3 linked regions of the Rheinheimera salexigens genome follow. The protein of the gene in region 2 interacts with the protein of the main gene of each other region in a pairwise test. Links are inferred from orthologs where the notes say so. Each region holds a gene or a part of one and is shown on either strand. Other genes may lie near its edges.

What was found.
Region 1: the proteins of BI198_RS13895 (region 2) and bolA interact in binary tests that used the Escherichia coli proteins (3 or more experiments, as listed by UniProt). The link is inferred for Rheinheimera salexigens from one-to-one orthologs.
Region 3: the proteins of BI198_RS13895 (region 2) and BI198_RS02720 interact in binary tests that used the Escherichia coli proteins (3 or more experiments, as listed by UniProt). The link is inferred for Rheinheimera salexigens from one-to-one orthologs.

What each region holds. Positions count from the first base shown.
Region 1 is NZ_MKEK01000001.1:1,163,696-1,169,341, reverse strand. Bases 1,589-4,479 are described here. They hold bolA (transcriptional regulator BolA), read right to left. Parts: upstream 3,246-4,479; coding sequence 2,931-3,245; downstream 1,589-2,930. Other genes in these bases: BI198_RS05380 (methyltransferase), read left to right, coding at 3,451-4,479; fabV (enoyl-ACP reductase FabV), read right to left, coding at 1,626-2,819. Also shown: BI198_RS05395 (Na(+)-translocating NADH-quinone reductase subunit A), read right to left, coding at 1-1,320; more of BI198_RS05380, read left to right, coding at 4,480-4,611; BI198_RS05375 (YajG family lipoprotein), read left to right, coding at 4,615-5,169; BI198_RS05370 (peptidylprolyl isomerase), read left to right, coding at 5,173-5,646. UniProt on the Escherichia coli protein: Transcriptional regulator that plays an important role in general stress response. Has many effects on cell morphology, cell growth and cell division. Acts by regulating the transcription of many genes, including dacA (PBP-5), dacC (PBP-6), ampC and mreB.
Region 2 is NZ_MKEK01000001.1:3,017,380-3,023,042, forward strand. What follows is about bases 1,033-3,940. They hold BI198_RS13895 (Grx4 family monothiol glutaredoxin), read right to left. Parts: upstream 2,710-3,940; coding sequence 2,356-2,709; downstream 1,033-2,355. Other genes in these bases: BI198_RS13885 (flagellar protein MotY), read right to left, coding at 1,033-1,379; rnt (ribonuclease T), read left to right, coding at 1,512-2,264; sodB (superoxide dismutase [Fe]), read left to right, coding at 2,949-3,533; BI198_RS13905 (sensor domain-containing diguanylate cyclase), read right to left, coding at 3,611-3,940. Also shown: BI198_RS13875 (response regulator), read left to right, coding at 1-64; BI198_RS13880 (hypothetical protein), read left to right, coding at 148-471; more of BI198_RS13885, read right to left, coding at 507-1,032; more of BI198_RS13905, read right to left, coding at 3,941-4,570; BI198_RS13910 (response regulator), read right to left, coding at 4,572-5,603. UniProt on the Escherichia coli protein: Monothiol glutaredoxin involved in the biogenesis of iron-sulfur clusters.
Region 3 is NZ_MKEK01000001.1:535,587-541,072, reverse strand. What follows is about bases 1,701-4,431. They hold BI198_RS02720 (BolA family protein), read right to left. Parts: upstream 3,330-4,431; coding sequence 3,072-3,329; downstream 1,701-3,071. Other genes in these bases: mlaD (outer membrane lipid asymmetry maintenance protein MlaD), read right to left, coding at 4,283-4,431; BI198_RS02710 (MlaC/ttg2D family ABC transporter substrate-binding protein), read right to left, coding at 3,629-4,279; BI198_RS02715 (STAS domain-containing protein), read right to left, coding at 3,339-3,632; murA (UDP-N-acetylglucosamine 1-carboxyvinyltransferase), read right to left, coding at 1,806-3,065; BI198_RS02730 (trypsin-like peptidase domain-containing protein), read left to right, coding at 1,701-1,731. Outside these bases: BI198_RS02735 (DegQ family serine endoprotease), read left to right, coding at 1-554; more of BI198_RS02730, read left to right, coding at 649-1,700; more of mlaD, read right to left, coding at 4,432-4,747; lipid asymmetry maintenance ABC transporter permease subunit MlaE, read right to left, coding at 4,749-5,486. UniProt on the Escherichia coli protein: Involved in cell resistance against acid stress.

The sequences.
Region 1 (5,646 bases), 1.9 Mb from region 2 along the record:
CGTCAAGCAATCACGTAAAATAGTACCGTAATCGTATTTACCAGGACAAACAAAGGTACACAGTGCCAAATCTTCTTCGTCCAATTCTAGACAACCTAAAGCTTGCGCTTCATCAGTATCACCAGAAATTAAATCTCGTAGTAATAATGTCGGCAATATATCCAATGGCATAACTCGCTCATAGTTACCGATTGGTACCATAGAACGCGGCGAACCATTAGTTGTTGTGGTCATATTAAACAGTCGTTTCGGATTTAAATGTGCTAAATACGCGCGTGTTACCGAAAATTTAGTTGCACCTGGTGCTAACCAACCTAAGAAAGCTTTATCATTACCTTCGGCTAAAACCGATAATTGGTTATGGAAACGCCCTAGATAGCCATGAACACCATGAGCATTAGTTCCTGCTAACACAGAGCCAGAAATAATACGTTGTTGACCCTCTTGTAACTCACCTGCAGTTAACTCGCTAACAGATGCACCTAAAATGGTTTTCACTAAACGCGGTGATTTCACTACAGGACCGGCTAATGAAATAACCCGCTCATTGAATAGTTCGCCAGTAGTAAACAATTTACCTATGGCAATTACGTCTTGATAACCAATGTGCCAAACAATATTTTTAGCACTGGCGCTATCTAAGAAGTGAATATGAGTGCCAACTAAACCCGATGGATGTGGGCCATCAAACTCAGCAACTTCTGCTTGAGATATGCTAGGTACAGTACTGCCTGCTTTTTTACACAGATATAATTTATTACCTGCGGTTAAAGTAGATAGTACGGTTAAGCCATGCGTAAAGGCTTCAGCATTAGCTGCAATAATAACACTGGGATCTGCCGCTAACGGGTTGCTATCCATGGCATTAACAAATATCGCCTTAGGCGAGCTGTCTAGCGCTGGAGATTGGCTGTAAGGTCGGGTACGTAATGCTACCCAAAGACCTGACTCAGCTAAGTTTTGCTTAACCTGTTCAGCACTTAAACCAGCCAACTGATTAGCTGGATAGCTAGCAAACTTTTCTGCTGCATCACCCTCTGCTGTTATTACAACAGATTGCAACACACGCTTAGCGCCTCGATTTATTGCTGTGACAGTACCTGCAACAGGTGCGGTAAACTTAACGCCCAGATTCTTTTTATCTTCAAAAAGTATCTGACCTTTTTTTACGCTATCACCTACTTCAACCGACATAGTCGGTCGCATACCAACATATTCTTCGCCCAATACCGCTACGGTTTTGATGCTATTGCCGGTACTTATCTCTTGTTTAGGACTGCCCGATAGGGGAATGTCCAAGCCTTTCTTGAGTTTTATCATACGTACTTGCACTACTATTATTGGAAGAAACAGGACCTAGTTTTTCAGCTGCTCACCGCGCAGCGCATCCGAAGAACAAATTCAGGTCAGTGCCTGTTCATTTTGTCAGCGGATACACGTATTAAAGTCGCGAATTCTAGCACTAATACGATCACCTATCTATGCTAAAACGTAAATTTTCCGGCAAATGAGCCGAGTAAATCGACGCTTGGTCTACGTCGCAGTTTATCCTTAGATTAAACCAAGCGTTTTCATTATCGTTCTAGTGAAAGCTTATGCGTACCGTGCTAACTATTTGGCTGACTTTATTTAACCAAGTTTTTTAAAGGCAGCTGAGCTTGCACGTCAGCATTATAATCAACATGGTCGTAACCAAAGCCAAACAAACGTAAAAACTCACTGTGATAGCCTTTATAATCAGTCAAGGTATCAATAGTTTCTGTTGTTACTTCATGCCACAAATCTGTTACCGCTTGTTGAATGTGATCACTCAGCTCTTTACCATCTTGGCGTAAGCGCCCGGCATCATCTAAAGTCGGTGTTGCACTGTATAAACCTTCGCGGAATAAACCGTTTATTTGTTCGATACAGCCCTCATGCGTGCCCTCTTCTTTCATCACCCGATATAATAATGAAATATATAACGGCATAATGGGAATAGCTGAACTGGCTTGGGTAACTAACGCTTTTAACGACGCAACATAAGCTTTACCTTTAATCCGAGAAAGCTTGTCAGTTATGGCTGTTGCCGCGCGATCTAAATCTTCTTTGGCCCGGCCAATGGTCGCTTTACCATAAATTGGCCAGGTTAATTTTTCACCAATATAAGTATAAGCAACCGTTTGGCAGTTATCAGCTAATACGCCCGCGCCATCCAGTTGGTTTAACCAGCGTTCCCAATCTTCCCCACCCATGACTTTTATAGTGTTAAATATTTCTTCGTCATTAGCCGGTTCTACTGACACATGCTCAATTTCACGCTTACTGGTATTTAAAGTTTTAGCAGTATAGGCTTCACCAATTGGCTTTAATACCGAACTATACACGTCGCCCGTGACCGGATCTTTGCGTCTAGGGGCGGCTAAGCTATAAACCACTAAATCAATTTTACCCATTTCTTGGCGAATAATATCGATTGCTTGGGCTTTTAACTCATCGGTAAAAGCATCACCATTAATATGTTTATTCCATAAACCTGCAGCATCGGCAGCTTGTTCAAATGCGACGGTATTGTACCAACCCGCTGAAGCGGTTTTAGTTTCACTAGGTTCTTTTTCAAAAAAGATACCTAAGGTTTTAGCGCCTGAACCAAAAGCGGCGGTAATACGTGACGCTAAGCCATAACCGGTTGATGAACCTATAACCAGTACATTTTTAGGGCCTTGGCTAATATCGCCTAACGCCTTAACGTACTCAATCTGTTCATTAACATGCTCAGCACAACCCACTGGATGCGCATTAGTACAAATAAAACCACGAATTTTCGGTTGAATAACCATGACAGCTCCTGCTGTTATTGCGAAAAATTGTCGCTAGTGTAAAACTTTACCAGCAAAAACAGGTCGGATCAGCTAAACGCTTAGCCGACATACTGTTTATGCTGCCCAAATTTACTTGCCACCACCATAACAATTAGGCGAGGCAGGCACTTGTTCAGCTTGTTGTTCACTCCATTCTTGCGGCGTATAAGTATGGATGGCCAAGGCATGAATATGCTGCGCTAACTCTTCAGCTAACACAGTATTAACAGCCCTATGCCGCTGCAACAAACGCTGTTCAGCAAAAAGGCTACTAACAACAGTCACATTAAAATGTGACTCAGACCCCTCTGCAACATTATGCTTGTAGCTTTCATTAGTCACTTGTAAAAATGTTGGCGTGAATGCCTGGCGTAACTTCTGCTCTATAATCTGGTATATAACCATTATATAAATCCTTGCGCTGCTAATACAGCCGTTAATCAACCTACTAAATATAACTCGCGGCATACTATACGCCAAACTTTGACAGCCAGAAAGCCAGTGAAAAGTTACTATCCTATTGCCTTAAATCGTTACAGTTGATTTTGTTAGTTGTCGCTATCGCACCGACATGGCAAAATAGGGTCCTTATTTTATTAGATGTGTTGTTATGAATATTAACTTTGAAAGTGAAACCGGTACTTGGCAATTACAGCGTTGGCCATTAAACCAGCATAATTCTAGCTTACAAGCTTGGGACGCTGCCGATGAATTGCTGATCACTCATGCTGTTGCAGCCATTGCTAGCTTTACAACAACGCATCAGCGTCAGCCTAACGTACTTATTATAAATGATAGTTACGGTGCATTATCTTGTGCTTTAGCCGGTTGCCAACAGACTCAAATCAATGATTCGCTACTTGCTGCCCAAGGTACTTTATATAATCGTCAGCAAAATAATCTGCCAGCAGAACAATTAACTCAGCTTACTAGCTTAGATAATTACCCCACTGCAGATATTGTTTTACTTAAATTGCCTAATAACCATAGTTATTTACAATTTATTTTGCAGCAGCTTGCAACCGTCGCTACCCCAGAGACGATTATTTATGCCAGCGCCAAAGCTAAAGACATTACTCGCAATGTTATGGCGATATTTGAACAGTTACTAGGCCCAAGCTCAGCGTCATTGACGGTGAAAAAATGCCGCCTCATACAAAGCCAGGTTAATCCAGCCACTGCGCAAAACAAAGCGGTTGAATTCCCTATAGTTTGGCCTTTAGAAGGCACCAGTTTTAAAGTGGTTAATCATGCTAATGTGTTTTCACGCGAAAAACTTGATTTAGGTGCTCGGGTGTTTCTCAAGCATTTACCACAATTACAAGATAATCAAACTGTGATTGATCTTGGCTGTGGTAACGGCGTGCTGGGTCTTAAGTTGCTACAACAAAATAGCACTATCAAAATGATTATGACTGACGAATCCTATATGGCTATAGATTCAGCTCGGCAAACTATTGCCAATAATTTACCTGAGCAATTAGCCCAATGTGAATTTGTTATCGATGACTGCTTACAGCAGCAAGCCGATAAGTCAGTAGATTATATTCTATGTAACCCGCCGTTCCATCAACAACAAGAAGTCACTCGGCACATTGCTAACCAAATGTTTACCGATGCCAAGCGGGTGCTTAAACAAGGCGGCTATTTCCGTATTGTGGCCAATCGTCATTTAAATTATACCGAAGTTCTACAACGCCTATTTGGTAATTGCCGACTGTTAGCTACCGGCCCTAAATTTGTTATTTTAGAAGCCATCAAAAGGAGTTAAGCAATGCGTTATTTACTGGTTTTAGCATTACTGTTAGTGAGCTCATGTAGCAATAACCCAACTAGATTTATTTTAGCGCCACAGGCATTTGCAGCGCCAAGTCAACTGTTAAGCCAAAGCCAGTTTAGTTTAATAGTGCTAGATAATCGTGCTATGCCTTATACCCTAAGGGTAATGAAAGACGGTAAAAGTTACCAACTTAAAACCAGTAATAACTTAGTTGCCCATTTACAAAATACAGTTGCCCAAACTTTAACTCAGCAAGGTGCGGCGCTTGATAGCAATAGCACTAATCAAGTGAAAATCCAAATAGCCCAGTTACAGGCATTAGTGCAGCAGAATACGTTGGATCATACAGTGACTAACCAAGTCGCATTGACAGTTAATGTTAAAACTGCCGCCGGTGAGTTTAATAAAACTTACTCTGGCGACGGTAACACTACGGGTCCTTTTAAAATGGACGTGGCAGTTGTTGAGCGTGACTTGAGAGAGTTAACCGAAAAAGTTTTAAACCAACTATTACAAGATAATAGCTGGCAAGAGTTTTTACGGAGTTAAACAATGATAAATCGACTGCTATCAGCATCTGTATTAAAAGTACTATTAACCGTATTATTTACAGTACTATTAAGTTGTAGTATGAATGCGCTGGCTGACCCTGGCCAATTTATTCAGCCCAACAATTTATATCCTAAAGTATTGATCAGTACTACTTTGGGCGATATTGAAGTAGAGCTTGATCGCAGTCGCGCCCCCATTACCGTCAATAATTTTCTCAGTTATGTCAAAGAAAAGCGTTATAACAATACGCTTTTTCATCGCTTAGAGCCTGATTATGTAGTACAAGGCGGCGGTTACAATACCGATTTCAGAGCTATTTTAGAGCGAGAACCTATCATTAATGAGTCTGGTAATGGTTTGAAAAATCAATATGCCACTATTGCCATGGCAAGATTAAATGATCCGCACAGTGCCACCAGTCAGTTTTTCTTTAATTTAAAAGATAATGCTAATTTAGACCCAGGTTCACGTTGG
Region 2 (5,663 bases):
ATTTACTGGCGATAAAATAATGGCGGCAATGCGTTTATATGCTAAACATCGCTTAAAAAATTAAATCTAAACAGACGTTTAATTACGGGTAAGTTCACTAGAAATTTGTTAAAGTTAAAATAACAGCATAGTAAGTAAGGAAATTATATGCGTTTAGTTTTATTATTTATCGTCGCCTTAGGTACATCAGGATTGACAGTAGCGGCAGACTTTTATCAGGTACCGCTTGCTAGTGATGCGCGGGAATTTGCCCGCTTAGACAGCAAATTACCAGCGGTATTAAGTTACTTTAGCCAACAGAGCATGCCCGCCTTGCGCCAGTATTATCTGCAGCACTTAGGTGAACCAGTAAAAACTGAAGCCATATACGGCCGAGAAAATTTATATTTCCAGGTCGACGGTCATCAAGTGCGGATCTTATTGTCAGAACGCAATGACTGGCGCCAAGTTGACATTATGGTGCAGCAATAGTTTTATGGTACAGCATAAATTATGCTTGTTCCAAATTAAGGCTTACTAAGTTGTAACACTACACGGCGGTTCTTTTTGCGTTCAATGGCTAATTGATTGGGTGCAATATGCCGCCGCTCACCAAACCCAGCTACCTGAACTTTATCGGCGCTTAAACCGGCAGCAACAAAAAACGATTTCACTTTTTCTGCGCGTTTAATTGATAATTGCTCATTCATCCAACGACCACCATAGCTGTCGCTATAACCTTGAATCTCAACATAGTCGATATCTTGATCATACTTAAGGTATTCAGCTATTTGTTGCAAACGACGACTAGACTCACGGCTTAACTCATCGCTCTCTGATTCGTAATTTAGTACCGTAAAGGCAATATCATCAAAGCTATAAGGCAGTAAAGCGGCTATGCATTGATTAAATTCTGCAAACCGAGCGGTAAATTGTACCGGATTAATCGCAGCCACCACTTTGTCGTACGGGCTATACCAATCATTAAAATAAAAGCTTGGGCTAAAACCCTGTTCAAGTTCAGTGAGTAAGGTCCATGCTGCTTTTTTAGGTAGCTCACCATTATATTGTTTTAATAATTTCATATTAGCAATGGCTTTGCTCGGCTCACCCGCTCGCCAAGCGGGCGGTACCGACAATACTTGTGCTAAAGCATAGTTATCTGGCAAGCGCAGCATTTGCAGCTCAAAAGCCATATTAAGCCCTTTACTGGCGACACTGCGAAATATCGCTTGGCCAAAGCGCGGTATCGTATGTTGTAATTGACATTCTACTGGCGTGTTTTTGCTTAATTGCCAAGCTGAATCTTCAATAGCGGCAGAATATTGACGCAATTGCGGCGCTGCAGCAACATTGGTTGCCGTTAACAAACCGGTTAAAGCTATGATTATCGAACGCATCTGCATGTTTCACCACTAATTAACGCTAAGCTATTGCTTATTTGACTCTAACATAAGCAAACACTATGCCGCACCAAGACGTTTGCCTAATTTTTTGGCATAATAGCCTTTGATTTGTAATATGGCGCTATTATGACAAAACCTACTTCACTCTTAGCTCAACGTTTCCGTGGCTATTATCCTGTTGTTATCGACGTAGAAACAGCAGGCTTTAATGCCAAAACCGATGCACTATTAGAAATTGCAGCAACATTGCTGACAATGGATGATGAAGGCAACTTATTGCCGCTAAAAACGCTGCATTTTCATGTTGAACCCTTTGCAGGGGCAAATTTAGATGCCAGCTCATTAGCGTTTAACGGTATTGATCCGTTTAACCCATTAAGAGGTGCCGTAAGCGAGCGCGAAGCAATTAGTGAAATATGTAAAGCTGTTCGTACCGCGCAAAAAGCAGCTGGCTGTCAACGCAGTGTTATCGTGGCTCATAATGCTGCTTTTGATCAGGCTTTTGTTAATGCGGCAATTGAACGCTTAAAGTATAAACGTTCACCTTTTCATGCTTTTGTTTCTTTTGATACCACTACCCTATCGGCATTAGCTCTTGGCCAAACGGTCTTAGCTAAAGCTTGTCAGTATGCCGGTATCGCCTTTGATAGCAAACAAGCGCACAGCGCACTTTACGACACTGAACGTACTGCTGAGTTATTTTGTCATATTATTAATAAGTGGCGTGATCTGGGTGGTTGGCCACTAGGTGGCACTGCTGAAGCTAACGATGAAGCTGCTGATACTGATTGCGAAGATACTGATTGCGAGGATACTGATTGCACAGAGTCTAAGCCAAAAGACAAAAACGATGCAGAGTCTGACATTAAGCAAGCTTAAACAGAACTACTTTGATTAAGTCTCTGTTTAAGCCTCTATTTAAGCAACTACTATGCTAACACCCGCTTAAAGCAGGCGTTAGCAATAGCCATTACTCTGCTTCAGTATTGCTTGTTGTATCTGTAGCTGTTTTAGCCGCAGTTGCAGCAATCAACGGCTGTAACTCACCGCGCTGAAACATTTCTAAAATAATGTCACAACCACCTACCAATTCGCCATCAACCCAAAGTTGCGGAAAGGTTGGCCAATTAGCGTAGTTAGGTAACTCGGCACGGATTTCAGGGTTGAGCAAAATATCGACATAAGCAAACTGCTCACCACAGGCAATTAAAGCTTGAGTCGCTTGTGCCGAGAAACCACAGCTTGGAAATTTAGGTGAGCCTTTCATAAATAAAAGAATCGGGTTCTCTGCAATTTGTTGCTTAATTTTATCAATTGTTTCCATGATTACCTCTTACAAAAAAATGAGCCTAATACTATTTTACGCTGTTCTTTACTTAGTTACACTTGAGTTTTGAGAAAAAAACCCCATATCTATGTAGATAACGAAAAACGATTTTTACTTTAATAGTAAAAAGTAATCAAAATCGTCCTAAACTTGGCAGAGCAAAACTTGAGTAAACTAGTCAGGTTTTGTAGTCTACGCCACACAGACATGTTAAACAACGCTAACGGAGAACAACTATGGCCTTTGAATTACCTGCATTGCCTTATGCAAAAGATGCTTTAGCACCACACATTTCTGCTGAAACTTTAGAGTACCATTACGGCAAGCACCACAATACGTATGTTGTAAAATTAAACGGCTTAATTGAAGGTACCGATTACGCTGGTAAGTCTTTAGAAGAAATTGTTCGCACCTCTGAAGGCGGTATTTTCAATAACGCAGCTCAAGTATGGAACCATACCTTCTACTGGAATTGCTTAGCACCTAACGCCGGTGGCGAGCCTACAGGCGCATTAGCCGATGCTATTAACGCTAAATGGGGTTCATTTGCTGAGTTTAAAGCGGCACTTAACGATAAAGCAGTAAATAACTTTGGTTCTAGCTGGACTTGGTTAGTTAAAAAGGCTGATGGCACATTAGATATTGTGAATACCAGCAACGCTGCTACACCTTTAACTGATAAGTCATTAACGCCTGTATTAACAGTAGACTTGTGGGAACACGCTTACTATATCGATTATCGTAATGCGCGCCCAGCTTACCTAGATGCGTTTTGGGCATTAGTAAACTGGAAGTTTGCTGCAGAAAACTTTGCTAAATAAGCAAATAATCTAGCAATAAAAAACCCAGCAAAAGCTGGGTTTTTTTTATTGCTTAAAGGTTTAATTTTCATTTTAAACTAAGGCTGATAACAACTTAATTGATTGCGTCCAGATACTTTAGATTCATATAGGGCTTTATCTGCCGCTTCAATCCAATCTACATGTTGTTTCATGGTGCTATTAAACTCGGCCAGCCCCAAACTTATCGTCACTTTAAGGGGCATTTGATTATACATCACCACCATTTGCTCGATTGAGTGGCGTAAGCGCTCAGCAAAGTGCGTGGCCTGCTCTAAAGTGGTATCAACTAATAGTACACCGTACTCTTCGCCACCATAACGGCCAGCTATATCGGTCTCACGTAAATTTAAGCGTATCGCATCGGCAATTTTTTGGATCATTAAATCACCCGCAGTGTGACCGTAAGTATCATTAACCTGCTTAAAGTGATCAATATCGCACATTAACAGGGTGCTATAGTGCGAATAACGCTGTAACCGCTTGAATTCTTGTATTAAATTTTCTTCCCAATGCCCACGATTATACAACTTGGTTAAATAATCAATTTTCGATAATTGCTGCAACCGTGTGTTCATCTGTTCAAGTTCCAAACGGCTAACGGCAATATCAGTTACATCATAAATAATAAAGCACAGATGAGTTACTTCACCGCTGTTACTGGTTATCGGAAAAATGGTGCAATTTTGGTACATGTAATCCGCAGAGCCCGTTATAGGCCGATAATTACGAAATTTAAAAATATAAGGTCGCTGCTCCCAGATGGTAAAAGCGCGGTTTTTTAATAAAATGACGGGATCACATTTACGTCTGAGCCAATCTTCATCAATCTCTGAAAACAAATCGAATAAATAACGGTCTCTTACTTGGCTCGGAGTTAAGCCACTATGGTTTTCCATAAAACCATTCCAAACTTGAATCCGATAGTCGCAATTTAATACCACTAACCCGACATCCACAGTTCGAAACATATCCATTAACCAATGAATTTCTGAGACATCTATTTGCGCTTGCGGCATGCTAACCCTCCAACAAATAAGCAACTTTGTAATTCAGGGTTTTTAAACTATCTTCCGTGAACAACAACAATAAATCACAACTTATATTGTAATTTTCAATACCGTAAGTCAGCTCTATTGCTAAAGTTTTTCGCCAACGCCGCGCATTAGATTTAATTAATTCACTAACGGTTTCACGCTGACCTAATACCACAGGATGACCTTGGCTAAAGCTGATATCTAACTGTTCGGATAACCCTTTTAATACCGCACCTATTAAAATATTACTAATATCCATCAGTAATTCTAATTCAATCTGTGCCGATAAACTGCCATGATAATTCATTAACCGAGCAATATCTTTATAACTAGACTCAGATAAAATCAACAAGGCTTCCCCGGAAACCCCTCCACCAATAAAACCTTGGCATACCGCGGCGGTACTAGCTTCGCGTTCAACAGAGGCCAATGCCATATGTAATTCGCTAACTTCAATTAAATTGACATTAGGAATGGGTAGTTTAACAAACACATTGAGTAAGCGGGCTAATAAATCTCCGGCTTGGCCCATGGCAATATTAGTCAGCTCTTGTAACACATCGCGCATGTCACAACTTAACTCTATTGCTTCAGCTTGTAATATTTTTGCCGTTTTATCTGTAGCTATATCTGTAGCAGAGTTGAGACTTGGACTGGCACCAAAACGTTGTAATAATTGCTGAATCTTTGCCGTTTCGGCCGGTTTTTTAATAAAGTCGATGGCCCCTAACGCTTTGGCGCGTTCATAGGCTTCTGGTTGAATATCGCCGGAAACGATAACAACTTTAGTTTTACTATTACTTTTTTTTAATTCAGCTAAAACCTGATAGCCATCCATGACCGGCATATTTAAATCTAAAAATAACCAATCGATAGCATGCTGGCTTAAAACCGCAAGTGCTTCAGCACCGTGACCGGCAAAATATAAATTTTCTTGCCACTCTTGTGGTAATATCTTGGCGAGCTGTTTTCGCGCCAAGTTTGAGTCATCACATATTAAAACAGCTGTGGGCATCCGATTCTCACTTTGCACTCGCTACAACTCAGTCTAGCCTGAAACTGACAGACCAAGCAA
Region 3 (5,486 bases), 2.5 Mb from region 2 along the record:
GCAGCTTAGGCATTCGCGGTGGAGATGTTACGGCCGATCTTACCGAAGCGATGAATTTAAAAGTGAGTAGAGGCGCGTGGGTAAATGAAGTCATACCCGATAGCCCAGCAGATAAAGCCGGTTTAAAGTCGGGTGATGTTGTCATAAGTATGAATGACAATCGAATTAGCAACTTTAATGAATTGCGGGCCAAAGTTGCCACCTTAGGAGCGGGCAAGAAAGCTAAGTTGGGTATTTTACGTGATGGTAAAGAGCGTAGTGTAACCGTGACATTAGGTAGCTTAACGGAAGCAACCGTATCCGCTAACGAAATGCATCCTATGTTGCAAGGTGCCGCTTTATCTAATGCTGACAAAGGGGTTAAAGTTGACACTGTCGAAGCTAACTCACCCGCGGCTCAAATAGGCTTAATGGCCGATGACCTTATTATAGGGGTTAACCGACAAGCGATTAAAAATGTCAGTGATTTGCGTAAAGCCTTAGAAAATCGTAATGGTATTGCTGCGCTCAACATCCAGCGAGGTAATACTAATCTGTATGTTTTAATTCGATAGTAAGCCATTAGGCTAGGCAGTGGTTAACTCTACTGCCTAACCTTATTTAGTGCTATGCTAGGCGCATTGTTGTTAAGTATTATTTTAGGTTGCTGTGCGCGCATTTCTCTTATTCCTGTTTAAAAGTATTGCTTATGGCTTAGCCTTAGCTTTTGTTTTGCTATGGCTATTTCCGCTATTAAATAACTTAAATCTGCCAACAATTCAGCATAACAATAATGAAACCCTGCCCGCGCCAATTAGCTATAACCAAGCCGTACGACGCGCTGCGCCTGCGGTGGTTAATGTGTACACCCGCAGTACTTTAGTTGATCCTCGTGGCTTACGGCCTCGCACTATAGAGCGTCAAGAGCTTGGATCAGGCGTGTTAATGAGTGCTAAAGGCTATATTCTAACTAATTATCATGTTGTCTATGGTGCTGATCATATTGAAGTCGCCTTGCAAGATGGTCGTTGGTTAGAAGCGGTATTAATTGGCCAAGATAAAATGACCGATTTAGCGGTGCTTTATGTCCAAGCTGAAAATTTACCGGTTATTCCTCAAGATCCCGAGCTTGAACCTCAAGTTGGTGATGTCGTACTGGCGATTGGTAACCCGTTAAATCTTGGCCAAACCATTACCCAGGGCATTATCAGTGCTAATGGCAATAATGGCTTAAGCTCTCAAGGTAGCTATTTGGACTTTATGCGCATGGATGCAGCTATTAATAGAGGTAATTCTGGAGGCGCCTTAGTTAACACTAATGGTAGTTTAGTTGGCATCAATGCTGCAGCTTACCAGCTAGAGAATCAGGATGTGCAAGGTATTTTCTTAGCCGTCCCCTATCAACTGGCATTAAATGTCATGCAAAAAATTATTAAACATGGCCGTGTTACTCGCAGCTATCTAGGCTTGTCGGGTGATGCTGTGTTAAATGCTTCTGGTGAGCGCTTAACCTCTTCAGGCCAATTATTGTATGGCATTAGGATCACTGCCGTGAGTGCCAATGGCCCGGCAGCAGAAGCTGGGGTACAAGTGGACGATATTATTTTAGAAATAAATGGTCAACGTTTTCGTAATGTACAAGCGGCGTTAAATTTAATCGCAGAAACGGCGCCTAACGCCACGTTAGAATTGACCATAGAGCGCAATTCACAACGCTTATCTTTAACAGCTATCGCCCGCGAAGTTATCTAAAAAAAACGGCCTGCATTAAGCAAGCCGTTTCTTATTCAAGCATCCACTGTTTAAAGTAGAGTAAACAATGCTTATTAGCTTGCGTCCACTCGCTCTATTTGGGCACCTAAACCTTTAAGTTTAAATTCAATTTGCTCATAACCACGGTCTATATGATAAATTCTATCGACCACAGTGGTACCATCCGCCACTAAACCGGCAATCACTAAGCTAGCAGATGCACGTAAATCAGTTGCCATCACTTGGGCGGCTAATAACTTTTCGCTGTGCTGACATACCGCAGTATTGCCCTCTAAACGAATTTTAGCGCCCATGCGTTGTAACTCAGGTACATGCATAAACCGGTTTTCAAAAATAGTTTCTGTCACCATACCCACGCCATGTGCCACTACGTTTAACACCGTAAACTGGGCTTGCATATCTGTAGGAAAGCCAGGGTGCGGCACGGTTTTAACATCAACAGATTTTAATTGACGGCCTGTCATATTAGCCCGGATCCAGTCTGGACCTGTGCTAATTTCAACACCGGCTTCACGCAGCTTCTCTAGCACCACTTCAAGTTCAGTAGGATCGGCATTGCGGCAGGTCACATCACCGCCGGTTACCGCAGCAGCCACTAAGAAAGTACCGGTTTCAATACGATCTGGCAGTACGCTATGTTCAGCTGTATGCAACGACTTGATACCTTCAATGGTAATCGTATCAGTACCTGCGCCAGTAATTTTGGCACCCATGCTATTTAAATAAACGGCTAAATCAACCACTTCAGGTTCACGAGCCGCATTGTCTATGGTGGTGATACCGTCGGCTAAAACAGCCGCCATCATTAGGTTTTCTGTGCCAGTAACACTGACCATATCCATAATAATGTTGGCACCTTTTAAGCCTTTTGAAGTGGCTTTAATATAGCCATTTTCAACTACGATTTCTGCGCCCATTTTGCGTAAACCGTCAATATGTAAATTGACAGGCCTAGCACCAATAGCGCAACCACCGGGTAATGACACTTCAGCTTTACCAAAACGGCTTAACAGAGGCCCTAGCGCAAGAATAGATGCACGCATGGTTTTTACTAACTCGTACGGTGCGAATTGGTTGTTTACACCCGCACCATCGACCGTAACCACGTTATCTGCAAAGCTAACTTCAGCACCAAAAAGTTGCAAAAGTTTAATGGTTGTTTCGATATCTTTTAATTTAGGCACATTGCGAATAGTGCTCGTTGATGCTGATAACAAGCTCGCAAATAAAATTGGCAGGGCGGCATTTTTGGCCCCAGAGATGGTCACATTACCCTGCAAGGGTTGGCCACCTGTTACAAGAAATTGTTGCATATAATACTACGCTGGAGGATTTAAAAGTTTTTCTCTACGCCATTGTTCTGGCGTAAAGGTCTTGATGCTAACAGCGTGTATTCTGCCATCAGCGATTGCGTCCATTAAAGGTGCATACACCATTTGCTGCTGTTTTACCCGACTAACATCGGCAAAACAGCTGCCAACTGCAATCACATTATAATTGGTACCCTCAGCCTTAACATACACTTCTGCTAACGCTAGCTGCTCTAATAATAAATGTTCTAATTGCTTAATATCCAAAGTTCAACCTTACTCAACAATTGGCAATAACGCCCTTACTGCACTCACATCAGCCAATGATAACAGCTGCTGTGGGACATTACACAACTCAATTTTTAAGCCAGTCGCTTGGGCTTGGGCTAATTGCTGGAGCAACCACGCTAAGCCTGCAGTATCAACCACTGTTAATGCTGAAAAATCAAACTGTACCCTTTGTGTTACCGTATTTAACAACTTAAAGGGTGAATACAGCATTAACGTATCACGATTTAGTGCGCCGTCAAAACGAAAGCGATTACCCTCAGCTGTTATCTCAAGTCTCACTTCTGTTCAGCCTTTTGAATTGGCGCCTTGGCTTTTTCAAGTAAAAGGCTAGTCACACTGGGTAAACCTTGCTGGCGAATGATATTGCTTAGCTCTGCCCGCTTACTGTCCAGCAGTGAAATGCCTTCGGCAACCATATCAAATACTAACCAGGTATCACTGTTTTTGCCTCGGCGTAATTTAAACTCAATATTAATATCAGGTTTACCCGGATCGATAACACGCGTTTTAATACTAATAATTTTTTGATTACCAATATCAGAAGCTGGTTCAATCATCACTTTTTGATCAGTATACTGGGTAAAGACACCAGCATAAGTAGCGACCATATATTCTTGAAACGCATCAACAAAGGCTAATAAGTCTTCACGCGGCATATTGCGCAAATCAGCACTATTACCGATAACCCGAAGTGCGGCATATCGGCTATCAATATAAGGTACCAGTTCTTCATTGACAATAACCCGTAAATAATCTGGATCGGCTTCCACTTTAAGCTTATCTTTTGCCATCCGGCTAAAGGTTTTGTCCGCGACCACTTCCATCATTTTGTAAGGATCGGTATAAGTTTCCACCTCTGCTTGTGCAGAAAAAACAAGGCTGCAACAACTAATAAGCACGCCCATTATTAAGGTTGTTAGTTTCATAGATTAGCTTCCTCGATTAAATAAGAATTGGCCGATTAATTCTTCCAGCACAATGGCTGACTTGGTATCTTCGATATAGTCACCGTCAGCCAATATTTCAACGGTTTCATCTATAAAGCCAGGTTGCAGCCCCAAATACTGCTCGCCCAATAAACCAGAGGTTAAAATGGCCAACGAGCTAGTTTCAGGAAAGTTACTATAAGCACTATTAATGGCTATGCTAACAACCGGCGTATAGCGGCTAGTATCTAAGTTTATTGCGGTCACTCGACCAACAACGACTCCGCCCACTTTTACCGGCGAGCGTACTTTTAAGCCACCGATATTATCAAACCTAGCTTGTAATAAGTAGGTATCGCTACCGCCACCTACACCGCTATTAGCAACATTTAATGCCAACATAAAAAATGCAGCTATGGCTAACACTATAAAGCTGCCGACGAGTAATTCAATTTTCCGCGTGGTCATCTTATCCACCAAACATAATTGCAGTTAAAATAAAATCGAAGGCCAGCACGGTTAAAGATGCTGTTACGACCGTTTCAGTTGTGGCTCGGCTAATCCCCTCAGAAGTGGGTACAGCGTCATAACCTTTGTGTAAAGCAATCCATACGACGATAATTGCAAATACAAAACTCTTAATCACGCCATTCATAATATCCTGATATAAATCGACGTTTGCTTGCATAGCTGACCAATAACCGCCGCCATCTACACCTAACCATTCGACGCCAACTAAGTGGCCGCCTAAGATACCAACAGCGTTAAAAATTAACGCTAATAACGGCATACTAATTACACCCGCCCAAAAGCGCGGGGCAATAATACGGCGTAATGGATCGACCGCCATCATTTCCATACTCGATAGCTGCTCGGTTGCTTTCATTAAGCCAATTTCTGCGGTTAGTGCACTACCGGCACGACCCGCGAACAATAGCGCTGTTACCACTGGGCCTAGTTCGCGCAATAAGCTTAAGGCGACTAAAGGCCCCAGCATTTGTTCGGCACCAAACTTAACCAGCACCGTATAGCCTTGCAACGCAAGCACCATACCAATAAATAGGCCTGATACGACAATAATCAGTAACGACAGCACACCGACTACATATAACTGGCGCATTAACAGCGGAAAATTGCGCCGGAAATCGGGTTTGCCGATTAAAGCTGAAAACAGCATAGTGCCAGCTTTACCAAATCCTTGTACGCT